2 regions of the Niabella soli DSM 19437 genome follow, and region 1 is predicted to be linked to the other one. Evidence: riboswitches for the same ligand, from Rfam matches in the RefSeq annotation. Region 1 holds a riboswitch; the other holds the start of a gene.
What was found. Region 1 has a riboswitch for cobalamin ahead of NIASO_RS07670 (TonB-dependent receptor plug domain-containing protein). Riboswitches for the same ligand answer to the same signal wherever they lie in the genome.

Region 1 (8,363 bases):
AAGGACACCGTTACGATCGCTTTGTAATTGAGTGGTTCCATTTTTTTTTGGAGCAAAGTTAATTGTTGCCGTAGAAAACAGCTAACAACGGTCCAAATCTAAATGATGAAAGCGAACCTGTGTACGGCGGGCTACCGGTGAAGGAAAGAATTTTTCAAAAAAACCGGTTGCTTTATAAGGAATGGGGTGCCGGAAAACAGGCCCTTCAAAGCAAAAACTGTGGTACTCGCCGTTTTCGCCGCAGGGGTCTGCAGTAGCAGGAAAGGAAGCAATAAGGGCGGGGGTAAGCTGCTGGCCGCAAAAACCCGCAGGCAGCATGGATTCATTGACGCAGCAGATGACCGACCGGAAACCGCTTCTGAAAAAATCGATCAGATAGGTATAGCTGTCAATATCCCAAATAGGGAACAATGCTTTAAATCCGATCTGCGCCAATTGTTGTTCCCGGTATGCCCTTAAATCCTGGAGATGAATATCGCCAAAAGCTACCGTTTCAATTCCTTTCTGACGCATCTGGAGCAATACTTTTGACAATTCTTTTTCGTAACCGTTTGTATCATTTTCGGGAACAAAAATTTTCAACAGCGGGATACCCGTTGCCTCAGATTGAGCTTCGATCAGGTGCTCCGGCGTTTCGTGCATCGCCGACCGGTGGTCTTTGTTGAAAGTGGTCAGCAGGTAGCGTACTTCATATATATCGCCCTGCCGTAGCCGGTGCAGGGTGCAGGCAGCATCTTTGCCGCCGCTCCAGCTTAACAGTATGGGGATCTTTTCCTTTTGCAGGACCATTGTTTTAATCATTAGAAGTTAAGAAATGACTGGTGCTGTCCTAATCGTGAAATGTCAAACGACAGACGTGAGCATCTCACGTCTGTCGTTTCTCTTCTGCCGATACCATATGCTATTTTACAACTAAAAGTCCTGATAGCTTTAATTATAACTGAAACCGGAAGCCCGCATTAAATGCGCGTCCCCAAACAGCGTAGCCGTAGGTTTCATAATATCGGGCATTTAAAAGATTAGTTGTTTGCGCAAATACTTTTATATGATCCTTTGCCAACTTGTATTCTGCATACAGGTCCCACAAAACATAGGATTTAAGGTCCACGTTTTCGGAGGCGAATGTTGCTGAATTATAATACAGGTCTTTACGTTTACCATAAAAATTCAGATTGGTGTTGACGCTGAAGCGTGGAGTGACCTGATAGCCTATATTAGCGCCAAAGCTGTTTTTTGCGCGTTTGAATAAATTATTAAAGGTAGTATCCTTTCCCTGGCCGTTATCAGTGGTTACTTTACCTTCTACAAAGGCGTAGAATAATTTCAATGTAAGGGGGTCGACGGGTTTTAAGGTTGCTTCTACTTCAATGCCATGGTCTTTTTGCCGGTTATAATTCGTATACACATAGTTTTGATCATAGGTAATAATGTTTTTAGTATTCCTTAAAAAGCCAACGATCCGGGCATCGGCTTTTTTATCAGCGCTGGTATATTGGAGGCCTCCTTCCAGTGTTTGTGATTGTTCGGGTTTCAGCCCGGGATTCGCGCCATAAGCGCCATACAATTCAGAAAGGTAGGGCGCTCTGAATGCCGTACCCCAGTTTGCGAATATTTTGAACTGGTTATTGATCAGGTAGGAAGGGTTTAATGTATAGGTAACCGTATTCCCGTACTTTGAGTGATGGTTCAAGCGGCCTCCGGCTTCAAAATTAAAACCGCCCAGGTTGCGCAGAAAAACCATCACATAGGGGCTGATCACCCTGATGGAGGTATCTGCAGTGTTAGGATTGGGGTTTTTCATTTCAAATTCGTCATAACGTACGCCAAACAAGGTTTGAACATATTGTTGCAGGTCCAGGTGTGCAAACAATTCCGCTGTTTTTTTAGTGCCCTTGTAACCGGAAGCGAAACTTCCCGCATAATTCCTGTTTACTTCATCATAAGAAAATAAGCCGGTGATGCTTCCATGCGTAAGGTTATACACCCCCTGGGTTCCGGCAGATAGCAGTCCCGAGGTGAAGTTATTTGTGGCCGGAACAAAAGCGCCGCCGGCAAAGCTGCCACTAAAGTAGGAATAACGGAAAAAGGGTTTTATGTGCAATTGATCGGTAACCGCCCCATCAACATCCATACTAATGGCATTTAAAAGCATCCCATTGTTGGGGAAATTTTTGGTACCTAAAGTGTCTTTTGCTTCAGCTATTCCGCGGGTTTCATTGTGCACAAAAGAAACATTGTAAGAAGAAGCGCCGAAGCTCCCATACAGTCCTGCATTGGTTTTTAGCGTATGCCGCGAACCGTAGGACAGGCCGCCATACAAATTTGCGGGTTTGCCGTTTCCTTTTTTGGTGATGATGTTGATCACTCCGGCAATGGCGTCGGATCCGTACAACGTACTTTGAGCACCTTTTAAAATTTCAATACGCTCGATGTTTTCAACCGGCAGCATGCGAAGGTCGAAGGCTCCGGAAACGCCGGTGGGATCATTTACCGGGATACCATTCAGCAGGATAACCGTATACCCGTTTGCAGCGCCGCGTATATAAATGCTTTTATCTTTTCCCATATTGCTGCCGGCCCCGTTAACAACAATAGCCGCCTGCTCATTTAAGATCTGCGCCAGATCTTTGCTGCCTTGTTTTTCTAAGTCTTCCTTTGAAATGATAGTGACGACCTTTCCGGTTTCGCTTATTTTTTTGGGAAACCGGGTGGCCGTTACCGTTACGTTGTTTAATAAAGTGGAATCGTCCTGGGCGTGCAACAGGCTACTGTACAAAACAGCAGCCACGATCAAAATCTTTTTCATTTTAAATGATTTTAAGTGACTGCCTCCGGTGGAATACTAGAAGATTTTTTAAACGCTGCAAGGATTGCGCCGCCTAAAGAACACTGCTTTTTCTCCCGAAAGCTGAATATTGTTTTAACTGAACCGGCAGGTCTTCTGGCTTCGTCCGTTTTGTTTACCTTCCCCCAACAAAAGCGCCGGAGTGGTGCACTAACAAAACATTTCTATGGACGTTACAGCTACGGGGATAGCGCCGGACTTGCACCGGCTTCCCTTTTCATCCCGCCAGTGGCGGGAAACCAAATTCGCTGCAAATGTAGGGAAGGTGATGGACTCAAGCATGAATATTTTAGTTATGAAGGTGTTTTCTGGATTAATGAATGTATCTTTTAGGCATTGTTAGCACCCGGTAATAATGGATGAAAAATATTATGGAAAACGATTTTTTAAAAGAAGATGAGGAGGATTTTGATCCACGTGATTTTTTGGATGGGTTTGAGGAAGATGAATAACCGGTAGCCCGGAGATAATAGAATTGTTTTGTTATTGCCTTTTACTTTAAATAAGAAGCTAAAAAATTTTGATGATAAGAAAAGTATACAGATTTGCTCTTAAGATCAATCCGCTATACCTGGGTGTTTTGTTGTTAATTGGAATCCTTTTTATTAATATAATTTTTGCAATTATCGAGGCAGGGGCGATACAAAACGGCTATGTACAGCCGTCCGGTAACAAACGAAATGAGTCGCTCATTTTCCAGGGGGTATTAGCTGTAATTCTTGCTCCAATTATTGAAACGTTTCTTTTTCAAAAGTTAATTATTCATTCAATAAAAAGCTACTTTAAAAAAAATAATATAAACGCCATCTTCATTTCCTCTGTTTTCTTTGGCTTACTGCATTATGACTCCTTTACCCGTATGTTTAGAGCTTTTTTTGTTGGGCTTGTATTAGGCTTTTTTTATACAATCTTATCTAAGAAGAACAATCACCCGTTTACAGGAACTTGTCTCTTACATGCAGGGTGGAATGTTTTGGCTGTATTATTGTCAATAGTTTTAAAATAAACTGCTATTGGTTGTTGTATACGACCTCCGGGGAATTTGAAAAAGATCAGCTTCGTTTTAACTAATCGCTTTTATTTCCAATCACCCGTACATTTGCAAATATGAAAAAATGGATAACATCCGGCATGCTGCTGTTTATGATGGCGATACAAGGTCTCGCCCAGGAAAAATGGAGCCTGGAACAATGCGTTACCTATGCTATTAAAAATAATGTATCTGTAAAACAGGCTGATATACAGGCCCGTATAGACCGGCTAACCCTGGAGCAAAGCAAGCTGGCGTTATATCCCACTGCCAATTCCCAGCACAGCGGAGGCTACCAGTTCGGACGTTCCATCGATCCTACTTCTAACCAGTTTACCACCAATGAGATCCTGTTTGCGAATCATTCGTTAAACCTGAATGCCGACCTGTTCAACTGGTTCCGCAAAAAAAACACGGTTGCCGCTAATGATTATACCTACCAGGCCAGTGCGGCGCGCTTTGAAAAGGCCCGCAATGATATTTCCCTCAATGTGGCCAATGGCTACCTGGCGGCACTGCTGTCCGGCGAACAAATTCATGTGGCGGAGGTGCAGGTACAGCAATCCCGCGAGCAGCGGGACAATGTCAAAAAGCAGGTAGATGCCGGGGCTTTGCCCGAGTTAAACCTGGCCGAGATGGAAACTCAACTGGCAAACGACAGTTCCACGCTGATTGGCGCAAAGGCTGATTTTAAACTAAAATTATTACAACTGCAGGCCCTGTTAAACCTGGACGCGGCCGTGCCCTTTACTATTGCGGCGCCTCCGGTGGAGAGCGTTCCGGTATTGCCTTTGAGTGAGCTGGAACCCGATGTCGTTTATAATTCAGCATTACAGAATCTTCCCCAGCAACGGATCAATGAGCTGAATGTAAAAGCCGCGCAGCGAAATGTGCTGGCGGCTAAAGCGGTCTTATACCCATCGCTGAGCTTTTTCGGCGGCCTGGATACAAGGTATTCGAATGCTCAAAAGTTGTTGCCGGCGAACTTCCAGCCGGCCGCAGTGCCCATAGGGTTTGTGAACGTTAATGGAACGAACTATGTTGTAAATACCCAGGAAAACATTCCCACCGGCTTTAATAAAAACACCTATTTCCGCCAGTTAAGTAATAATTTTAGTCAAAACCTGGGACTGGCATTAAATATTCCCATTTTTAACGGGGGGCAGGCGCGGATCAACTGGAAAAAATCAAAACTGAATGTAACCTTGCAGGAGCTGCAAAAAGAGCAGGATGCTCAATCGCTGAAACAGGATATTTACCAGGCGCATACCAATGCTGTTGCGGCCATTGAAAAATTTAACGCATCTAAAATTGCGTTGGCGTCCGCGCAGCAAGCTTATGATTTTGCCCGCAAGCGTTTTGAGGTGGGCTTGTTGAAACCTATTGATTTAATCACCAATCAGAACAACCTGTTTAAAACCAAGATCAATCTCCTTGCTGCGCAATATGATTATGTTTTTAAAATGAAGCTGCTGGAGTTTTATAAAGGAATGGGCATTCAGCTCCATAATTAACCGCCCGGAGCTTTAAATTTGCATTATGAGTAAGAAATGGAAAAGGATACTGATCATAGCGGGATGCGTTGCAGGCCTGCTGATCGCGTTTTCCTTGCTGTCTAATAAAGACGCCGGTGTTATAAAGGTATCTGCAGAAAAAGCGGCCGTGCGTTCTATTACGGAAACCGTTACTGCCAGCGGACAGGTATACCCTGAGTATGCAGTGAAGATTAGTCCGGATGTAAGCGGTGAGATCACCGATCTGAATGTACAGGAAGGCGATAGCGTGCGTAAAGGGCAGGTGTTGGCAAGGGTGTATGCAGACAATTACGCGCTGGACCGCGATGAAGCGTCTGCCCGTTTGGGCCAGTCGCAGGCAAATGTGGAGAACAGTAAGGCGGCGTTGGGGGTGCAAAAAGCGGCGCTGGATAAAGCCCAGCAGGCCTTCGATCGCAATAAAAGACTATTTGATGACAGAGTGATATCAAAAGCGGAATTTGAACAATATGAATCTGATTATATAGCCGCCAAAGCGAATTACAATGCGAGCCTGCAAAACATACGCAGCCTGCAGGCTGGGATGCGGTCGTCCCAAACGGGTTTGGTTGCTGCCAATAAAGTATTGGGAAGAGCTACCATTGTTTCGCCCATCAGTGGCACCATATCTTCCTTAAAAGTAGAGAAAGGCGAACGGGTGGTGGGCACGGCGCAGATGGCCGGAACGGAGATGATGACGGTGGCGGATATGAACACCATGGAGGTTCGGGTAAATGTTGGCGAAAATGATATTGTTAAAGTGAGCATTGGCGATAACGCCGATATAGAGGTTGATGCTTATACCGGAAGGAAATTTGCCGGAGTGGTCACCAAGATCGCCAGCAGTGTGAAGTCCGCCAGCGGCACCGGGGCATCGACCAGTACTACCAATGATGTAACGAATTATGAAGTGCGTATCCGGATTGATAAAGAATCGTACCAGGATCTGCTTGATCCGGCTCACCCGCGGCGCTTCCCGTTTCGCCCGGGAATGAATGCCAGCGCAGATATAAAAACCAAGCGAAAAGATAATGTAGTAAGCGTGCCTATTGCTGCGGTAAATGCCCGCGTAAAAGGCAGCGATAAAAGTTTAACGGATTCAAAAAAAGAAGCGCAGGAGCAGCAAGGAAAAAATACCAATGCACCAGATGAAAACAATAAAACCGGGGATATGGAGGAAGTGGTGTACCTGGTAATGAAAGATGGCGTGGTAAAGAAACGGATTGTAAAAACCGGGATACAGGATATTAACTATATTGAAATTACCGATGGGCTGAAAGCCGGAGATGAAGTGGTTACCGGACCCTACAGCGCCGTGAGCCAAACCTTAAAAGATGATGCAAAGGTGAGGGTGGTGCCAAAGGATGAGTTGTTTAAGGTAAAGTAGGTGGCAGCACAAACGGTTTAGCCCTTGTTGGTGTTGCGTGTAGGTTAGAAGCCCGGCAAAAACACCGACAAATGGTGCTGTCGGTGTTTCTCCCGTGCGCACTGCTACGCTCAACATTGGCAAAGGCGAAAGAAAGGCGAAAAAGTTAGTTTTGAGATCGGGTGTCATGCATACATTTGTAAACAATCAAATTATATGAAGAAGCCCATTCACCAGGGGAAAAACGTAGCGAGGTTCAGAGAAATGCTGAACCTCAAGGCCGAAGCGTTTGCTTATCAACTCGGTACGGGATGGGCCCCCACGGAAATATCTTTGCTTGAACAAAAGGAAATTATTGAAGAGCCTTTATTGAAACGGATTGCCGAAATATTAAAGATCCCTGTTGAAATGATTAAGCATTACGATGAAAAACAAGAAATAAATATTATTTCAAATGATTCAGGCAAAGGTGAAATTAAATTCCCCAACTTTCATGATACCGGGAAGAACTGAATGAGAAGATAGTCTCGTTTTTCTTCCTACTGATTTTCCGTCTTCCCGCTTTTCCGGTCCGAAAATACTTTTGGTTTCTTACGGTGGTTATTTCCTTACCACCAATACCCACTCGTTTTCTAAAAGCAGGTAACCAAAATCATAACAAAAAAAATAGGTCCGGCCGTCCTTAGTCCGGTATTGATTGGTGCTGTACTTAAACTGGAACCCTGCCGATTGTAATTTACTGCGCTGTATTTTGATATTCTTATCGCCCTCCTTTAAATGCCCCGAAAGGAGCTGCCTGTTTTTACGCAGGGCATTGTTGACGTTGCGGATGAGGTTTGTTGCATTTCCTTTCTGCGCATTGTTATAATTGTTGCGGCAATAATCATCACAGAATTTCTTATCAGACCGGCCCTTAACCGGCTTATGACAAAAAAGACATTTTTTGGGGGATGAGGGAGGTGTTGGCATATTCAATTGGTTTTCTGCATACAAGATACGAATTATCCGACAACAAACGTTTACAAACGCTTACATCCGTAAGTAAACGTTTAAAAACCGACTAAGGCCTTTTTGCGACCCCAATTTTGAATTGTTGAATCGGAGGGACGATTCAGTTGGGATAAACAAATTTTTTAGCCGTCCGCCACGTCAGTCTGAAAGATTCCTGCCGAATGACCGGATTTGGCGGGGTGGGCACAAAACCTAAGTTATGTACGCATTAAAAAACAAAGTTCAGTTGATCGGGAACCTGGGAAACAACCCGGAAGTTAAAGCCACCGTAAATGGTAAAAAAATGGCCCGTTTTTCTATCGCTACCAGTGAAACCTATAAGAACGCCAATGGGGAGCGGGTAACAGAAACACAATGGCATAACCTGGTTGCCTGGGGAAAGGTTGCGGATATTGTTGGTAAATATCTTGAAAAAGGCCGTGAAGTGGCTATTGAAGGAAAATTGATCCACCGCCAGTACGAAGACAAGAATGGTCAGAAACAGTACATTACCGAAGTTCAGGTTCAGGAACTGCTATTGCTTTCGGGCGGGCAAAAGAATGCTATGGATTAAACCGGAAAGGTCGTTGCTAACCTATG
Region 2 (6,970 bases), 1.8 Mb from region 1:
CGCCAGCGCGGTGTGGATGATGAGGTGCATGACCGTAAATCCGAAATTGACCAATGCATGGGAAAACTTGGTTTTCCGGTATTTTAAATGAAATAAAGGAATGGCGCCTTCGATGATCCAGAAGAACAGGAGCCCTCCTGCCAGCAGGGCCATCCGCTCCAGCGGGCGTTGTTCCAGTGTTGAAAAATAGGTTATCATTCCATTCATGGGGCCTCCTTTTTCGTTTCGGGGTCTTCAAACTCGAACCCGCAATCAAAGCAATGGTATACTTTGTCAACAGCCATCTGTGCTCCTCCAAACCGCACCATGCTTATAAAAGTTGCCAGCCAGGTGGATGATTTTCTGGGAGTGGTGATGTACTCCACGTTGGTGGATCCGCAATTGGGACAGGGGTTTTGTTCCTGGAATTGTTGTTTTGTGGTCCTTAGTATTTCCACTGCCCGCCCGATCTGCGGCGCAGCCACCATCAGTTTTATACCTCCTATGGCATTGATGAGGCCGGGATGAACAGCAATGGTGTTCTCGTCCTTCAGCCAGCAATTAATGTCTTCGCTCAGCAAATTTCCCAATGCCAGGTGGGCGTCAATATAATTGTCATATGTAGCTGCAACAACAAAGTTCATATATTAAAGTTATTGCAGTATCTTAAATAAAAAATGTTTTAGTTACATTTGCCTCCTAAGTTCTTTCATTTTTCATCAACCGGAAAGGGTCCTTAATGAAGATTAGGGATAATAGGGAATCGTGTTTCAATCACGAGCTGTCGCGCAACTGTAATCAGCCAAAGGCGTTGCCCATGTAATATCCACTGTCCTGTTAAAAGGGATGGGAAGGATGGTAAACGCCGCTGTAAGCCAGGAGACCTGCCTTTTCCGTAGGAACAATGCTTTCGCGGTTTGAAGCAACGATCAGTATGGTGCCTGTTCTTTTGCAACGGAATATTCCTTGCCTATCTCCGTCGGCAGCATCAGCTATTTTTACTTTTACCATAGTACAGCATTGCGAAATCTGCAAGGGCTTTTAACTTATCATTCATTTAAAAGTTAAAAGAAAATGCAAACGCACAACCTCGGCTACCCGCGTATTGGTAGCAACCGGGAACTAAAAAAAGCCTGCGAACAGTATTGGCAACGCAGGATCGACGGCCGCCAACTGGAACAAACAGCCAGAGCCATCCGCAACAACAACTGGCAACTTCAAAAAGACGCCGGCATTGATCTTATCCCGGTAAATGATTTTTCGTTCTACGACCAGGTGCTGGACACCTGCCTGATGACGGGCGCTATTCCTGAACGCTACCATCCCCTGATGGAACGGGAGCGCTTAAACGATCTGGATCTGTTCTTTGCGATGGCAAGAGGGTATCAGCAAAACGGATATGATCTTACGGCAATGGAAATGACTAAGTGGTTTGATACCAACTACCACTATATCGTACCTGAATTCAGGAAAGATCAAAAATTCTCTTTCTTTAATCAAACTGTAATACACCAGTTTATCGAAGCAAAGAAAGCAGGTTATGCCGCAAAACCTGTGTTGATCGGACCGGTAACCTTTCTGCTGTCTGGAAAAGAAAAAGAAGCAGGCTTTCATCGTATTGATCTGCTAAAAAATCTGCTACCGGTATATATTGAAGTGCTGGAAAAACTGGATGCCTGCGGCGCTTTTTATGTGCAACTGGATGAACCTTGTTTGGCGCTGGATCTTTCCAGGGAAGAACAACAAGCGCTTATTATTGCATACACCACGCTTCAGAAGCGCGTACCGAATATTAAAATTATTTTGACCAATTACTTTGATTGTTTTGGAAAGAACCTGGAAACGGCCCTCAGTCTTCCGGTACATACATTGCACGTCGACCTGGTGCGCTGCCCTTCGCAATTAGATGATATCCTGGCTACCGGGTTCGTCAATGCCCGAACACATTTGTCTCTTGGAATTGTGGACGGCAGAAATATCTGGAAAAATAATTTTCAGCGATCCCTTACCCTTATTGAAACCGCAAAACAAAAGATCGGAGCCGATCGGATCTGGCTGGCTCCTTCCTGCTCCCTTTTGCATGTGCCCTGCGATCTGGATATGGAAACAGAGGAAAAAAATCTTACCGGGGAAATCAAACAGTGGGTGGCCTTTGCCAAACAAAAGCTGGCAGAAGTGGCAGTGCTGAAACAAATAGCAACAAGTCCGGACAAGCCCAATTCAAAAGCACTCCTGGCAGAGAATACGCGCTGTATCGAGGCCCGCAACACCTCCTCATTGATCCATAATCAGCAGGTGAAAGCACGTGTAACGGCTATCACCGCTTCGGATGCTGAAAGAAAAAGCTCTTTTCCCATAAGAAAAGAAAAACAACAGGAGCTGGATCTTCCGCTTTTTGCCACCACCACGATCGGTTCTTTTCCTCAGACAAAAGAGATACGTAACTGGCGGGCACAGTGGAAAAAGCAACAGCTTTCTGATACGGATTATAATCAACTGCTGCAAGAAGCGACCAATAAGGCCATTCAATGGCAGGAGACGATCGGGCTGGACGTGTTGGTACACGGGGAGTTTGAGCGTAATGACATGGTGGAATATTTTGGCGAACAGCTGGCGGGCTTTGCCTTTACCCAAAATGGCTGGGTACAGAGCTACGGCAGCCGCTGTGTAAAACCTCCTGTGCTCTACGGCGATGTATGCCGCCCCAGGCCCATGACCGTTGGATGGAGTGCCTACGCCCAATCACTGACCGGCAAGCCTGTAAAGGGAATGCTTACAGGGCCCGTCACTATTTTGCAGTGGAGCTTTGTACGCGATGATCAGCCCCGCAGCGTTACCTGCAACCAGATTGCACTGGCCATCCGTGATGAAGTGTTGGATCTGGAAAAAGCGGGTATAAAAATCATCCAGATTGATGAGCCGGCGATAAGGGAAGGGTTACCTTTAAGAAAGGAACAACAGCCGGAGTACCTGAAGTGGGCAGTAACAGCCTTTCGCATTACATCTGCCGGTGTTCAGGATAAAACACAGATCCATACACATATGTGTTATTCAGAATTCAATGATATTATTGATCATATTGCTGCAATGGATGCGGACGTGATCACGATAGAGACCTCGCGCTCCCAAATGGAGCTGCTGGATGCCTTTGCTTCATTTGAATATCCGAACGATATCGGGCCAGGCGTATATGATATTCACGCGCCCCGTGTTCCGTCAAAAGAAGAAATGATGGGACTGATGGAAAAGGCGTTAACTTATATTCCGGCGGAACGCCTGTGGGTAAATCCCGACTGTGGTTTAAAAACGCGCGGCTGGGAAGAGACTTCCCAGGCATTGATTGCAATGGTCCAAGCAGCAAAAACATTGCGTAAAAAAATAAACGCTCCTGTCCCGGAATAATTATGTGTCAGCATGAAGATAAATATTGCCCGTGCTGCAAACAACCCTTTGAATGCAAAGTGGGCAGTATTTTGCTTTGTCAGTGCAGCCAGATAAAGCTGACGGCTGCCGAAAGGGATTTCATCGGTGAACAATATGATGATTGTCTTTGCAGTAAATGCATGCTTAAAATGAAAGAGCGCTATCATAAGAACCATTTTCAGGACCGACTGAAAAAGATCCTGGGTATTTTTTACAGAGGAGACTAAGGTCCCCGCCGGTGGCGCAATTAGCTGGTCCGGGCAAAGGAGCTCAAACAAAAAACGCAAAAGCAATTCAACTGCTTTTGCGTTTTTTATAACTATTACTGCAGGTTATATTTTAATATTCCGCCGGATCGCATCCATAAGGTCATTCAATCCCTTCCAGGCGCCATCAAAGGCTTGCCCACTGCTTAATACCGGCTGGATGTCCGTTGCAATGATCTGTTCGGCTTCGTTGCGGGGGAGCAGTTTCCCTACAAAAGGACCATAATCAACAGCAACCTTTCCAAGGGATTTACTTATGGACAGGACCATGGCTTTATCTGTATTTCCATGAACGCCTTCCCATTCTTTTAAAAGCGCCTGGTTATTATTGTTAAAATTGCCCCCCGCCACATTATCTGCCGGAAGCGTTACCACCTTTATGGAGATCATATTGCTTCTTTCAAATATGCGCACCAGGCTATCTATTTTGCTGTTTTGAGCGGGGGTAAACAATTGCTCAAAGTCGTAAGACATATTAATATTCTGCGGTGTTGCGGTCTGCTGTTGGGGATATTTGATCTTTACCTCCCTGCCGTCAGCATCACGGGAATGAACCGACTCGCTTAACTTTTTACCAGAACTACAGGAGAAAATAGAAAGGGTCATCAATACAAATGCACCCAGAAAAATCTTTTTTTGCATAAATCAATTTTTAGTTTGCCAAAGGCTGCCGCAAAATTAATGGAAATGAAAGGGCTGATTTATTTATTTAACAAAAGACCAATATAAAAAGAAAATCTTGTTAAAAATTTTGTGCGAGCCATTAATGCAGCTTAACAAAATGAAAACAGGGCGGTTTATTGCGCCTGCGTTAAGGCGGCATACTCCAGCAGTAACAAATTATCATAGGCCGGGCAATAGTAATAAAACACACCGATCTTTGTTGCACCCAATATGCTTTTGAACGGATTGGGGGCAATGGAGGTCATATTTGCAATAAAAAAACTAAAAAGATCACTTTCTATTGGATCGATAGTGAAGCATTGCCCATTCAGCAGGTTTGCGGCCAGCTCGCCCCAACGTAAAAGTGCCGTACTTAAAATGACCTGGTCCTGGGTATTTTTTGATCGCCTCAGCAGCTTTTTTGCCGTTTTTACGAGCAGGGGTTTATACAATTCCAGTTCCGGAATAGGTTTTAATGCCATCAACCGCGCCAGGTGATAAAGAATAACCGGGGTTCGCTTATAATGGGGCGAGATATAAGCGGGCCTTGAAATGATGGCCTTACTTTTAATACTGTTTTCAAGTAGCCGCAGGCTGGCAGAGTCGGCAATTGTCCAGTTTAAATGATATCGCTGCACCATGTACAGCACATTGGCAAGCACGGATACGTCAAAATCGATGGGCATTTTTTTACCATACCAGGTCGAATAGGCGGGCAGGTGGCGGTATCTTTTGAGGGTGTTCTTTATCTTTCCTGACCGGGTATTGATATACTGCTGCATGGAATCATGCGCCTGCTTCGCCAGCGCAGGAGGAGCGTCAAGCGCCAGTAAGATAATGCTGGTATCGTCCAGATCATCCGGAATCGATTCTGTTTGATCCATCCAGTTCAGCCAGCCGCCGTTGGGGAAAACTTTAACCGTATCTGTTGGCCAGAAATTGTAGGAGATCCGCCCCGTCCGGTTTAAAAACTTATTAAAAACAGGGCGGGTTTTTTCAATGATCGCCGTTGCCATCTGCTGCTGGTAAGGCGTTAAACGGGATTGTATCGTACGCAGCGTGAGCGCAACCAGCCCGGTGAAAAAAGGATTTATATCTGCTTTCCACCTGGTTTTATTAAGGGCATACATGCGGTAGGAAGGAAAAGCGCCGGCAGGGAAAATGTCATTTTCTTTTACCTGGAGGGCCGCTATTCGTTTCAGCAGCCGGTAGGAAGTTAATGTATCATTCGCCTTGCCGGCAATGGTCGCTGCAAGCAACGCCATACAAAAAATAGCAGTTTTTAAAATACGATATACACACATAAGGCGAACTCAGGCGCAATATGCACGGCGCTGTTTACGTATATAGCCTACGCTGGCTTGTGGAATGGAATGTGGCGTTGCCGAAATGCTTCTTCTAATTACTGGTTCAGCATCAGCGGCATTACCAGCATCAGCAGTTCTTCCGCTTCTTCCTGGTCCATTGGCTTTATCAGGCCCGCTTTGGTTGGCGTGCTTAATTCCATATATACTTCCTCGCTATCGGTTGCGTTCAGCATCTCGATAAGGAATTTGGCATTAAAAGCAATTACCAGGTCTTCCCCGTTATACTGGCATTTCATACGCTCGTTCCCTTCAAAGCTAAAATCTACGTCCTGTGCAGCCAGTTGCAGTTCGCTGCCGCTAATGTTCAGCGCCACCTGGTAGGTGCTTTTGTTACTAAAAACACTTACCCGCCGCAAGGCCCCCAGGAACTCCGTCCTGTTCACCGTCAACCGGTACGGGTTTTCTTTAGGAATTACTACTTTATAGTCCGGGAAACGGGCATCGATCAGCCGGCAGCTCATTTGCGTGGTTCCGTGTATTACAAAAAAATGGTTGCTGTTATAGTTGATGGTGATTTCATCCTCGTTATCCGGCAACGCCGATTTTAGCAGGTTCAGAGGTTTGCGCGGGACAATAAATGTATCGGTATTCGGAGAACTTACATCGGTTCTCTTATAACGTACCAGCCGGTGCGCATCTGTTGCTACAAACTGTATCCCATTTTTATCCAGCTCAAAAAACACGCCTGTCATAGCCGGCCGCAGATCATCGGTACTGGTCGCAAACAAGGTTTTATTAATTGCTGTAACCAGGGCAGTTGAGGTCATAGTAAAACTGGAGGCGTCGTCGGCAGTAGGCTCCTTCGGAAAATTGTCCGGGTTTTCGCCCATTACCTTGTATTTTCCGTTATCACTTGTAATTTCAACACTGTAGTTTTTATCGATATTGAACGTAAGCGGCTGCTCCGGGATATTTTTTAAAGAATCGATCAGGATCTTCGCCGGGATACAAACACGACCGTTGTCCTTGGCCTCTACGGGCATCTCCGTTTTCATCACCGTTTCAAGGTCTGTGGCCACAATGGTCAGCCGGTTTTTATCAATGTCAAACAAAATATCTTCCAGGATAGGTAACACATTGTTGGCGTTAATTACACCCGAGATATTCTGAAGTTGCTTCAGTAATGCTGACGATGATACGATAAATTTCATCCGTATATTTTTTATGTTTTATATTTTCTTTGGCAAATAATAGCAGCGAAACTACTATTTTATTGCCTACTATTTGAAAAAATCTGTCCCCATTTTCAGTAAAAATAGGGGGAAAAACACC

Region 2: it holds a riboswitch for cobalamin, as region 1 does, so the genes downstream of both, metE (5-methyltetrahydropteroyltriglutamate--homocysteine S-methyltransferase) here and NIASO_RS07670 (TonB-dependent receptor plug domain-containing protein) in region 1, are expected to answer to the same signal.

What each region holds. Positions count from the first base shown of each region.
Region 1 covers NZ_CP007035.1:1,811,157-1,819,519, reverse strand. Annotated here, with positions in the region: gene NIASO_RS07680 (MarC family protein) at 1-41, opposite strand, end outside; gene NIASO_RS07675 (Dph6-related ATP pyrophosphatase) at 82-801, opposite strand; gene NIASO_RS07670 (TonB-dependent receptor plug domain-containing protein) at 935-2,806, opposite strand; cobalamin riboswitch at 2,915-3,104, opposite strand; gene NIASO_RS19635 (CPBP family intramembrane glutamic endopeptidase) at 3,369-3,851, shown strand; gene NIASO_RS07655 (TolC family protein) at 3,953-5,389, shown strand; gene NIASO_RS07650 (efflux RND transporter periplasmic adaptor subunit) at 5,415-6,794, shown strand; gene NIASO_RS07645 (helix-turn-helix domain-containing protein) at 6,990-7,286, shown strand; gene NIASO_RS07640 (hypothetical protein) at 7,374-7,742, opposite strand; gene NIASO_RS07635 (single-stranded DNA-binding protein) at 7,984-8,337, shown strand.
Region 2 covers NZ_CP007035.1:3,563,802-3,570,771, forward strand. Annotated here, with positions in the region: gene NIASO_RS14940 (sterol desaturase family protein) at 1-207, opposite strand, end outside; gene NIASO_RS14945 (putative signal transducing protein) at 204-623, opposite strand; cobalamin riboswitch at 693-885, shown strand; gene metE (5-methyltetrahydropteroyltriglutamate--homocysteine S-methyltransferase) at 1,054-3,381, shown strand; gene NIASO_RS14955 (cysteine-rich CWC family protein) at 3,384-3,629, shown strand; gene NIASO_RS14960 (TPM domain-containing protein) at 3,735-4,310, opposite strand; gene NIASO_RS14965 (hypothetical protein) at 4,466-5,596, opposite strand; gene dnaN (DNA polymerase III subunit beta) at 5,734-6,849, opposite strand.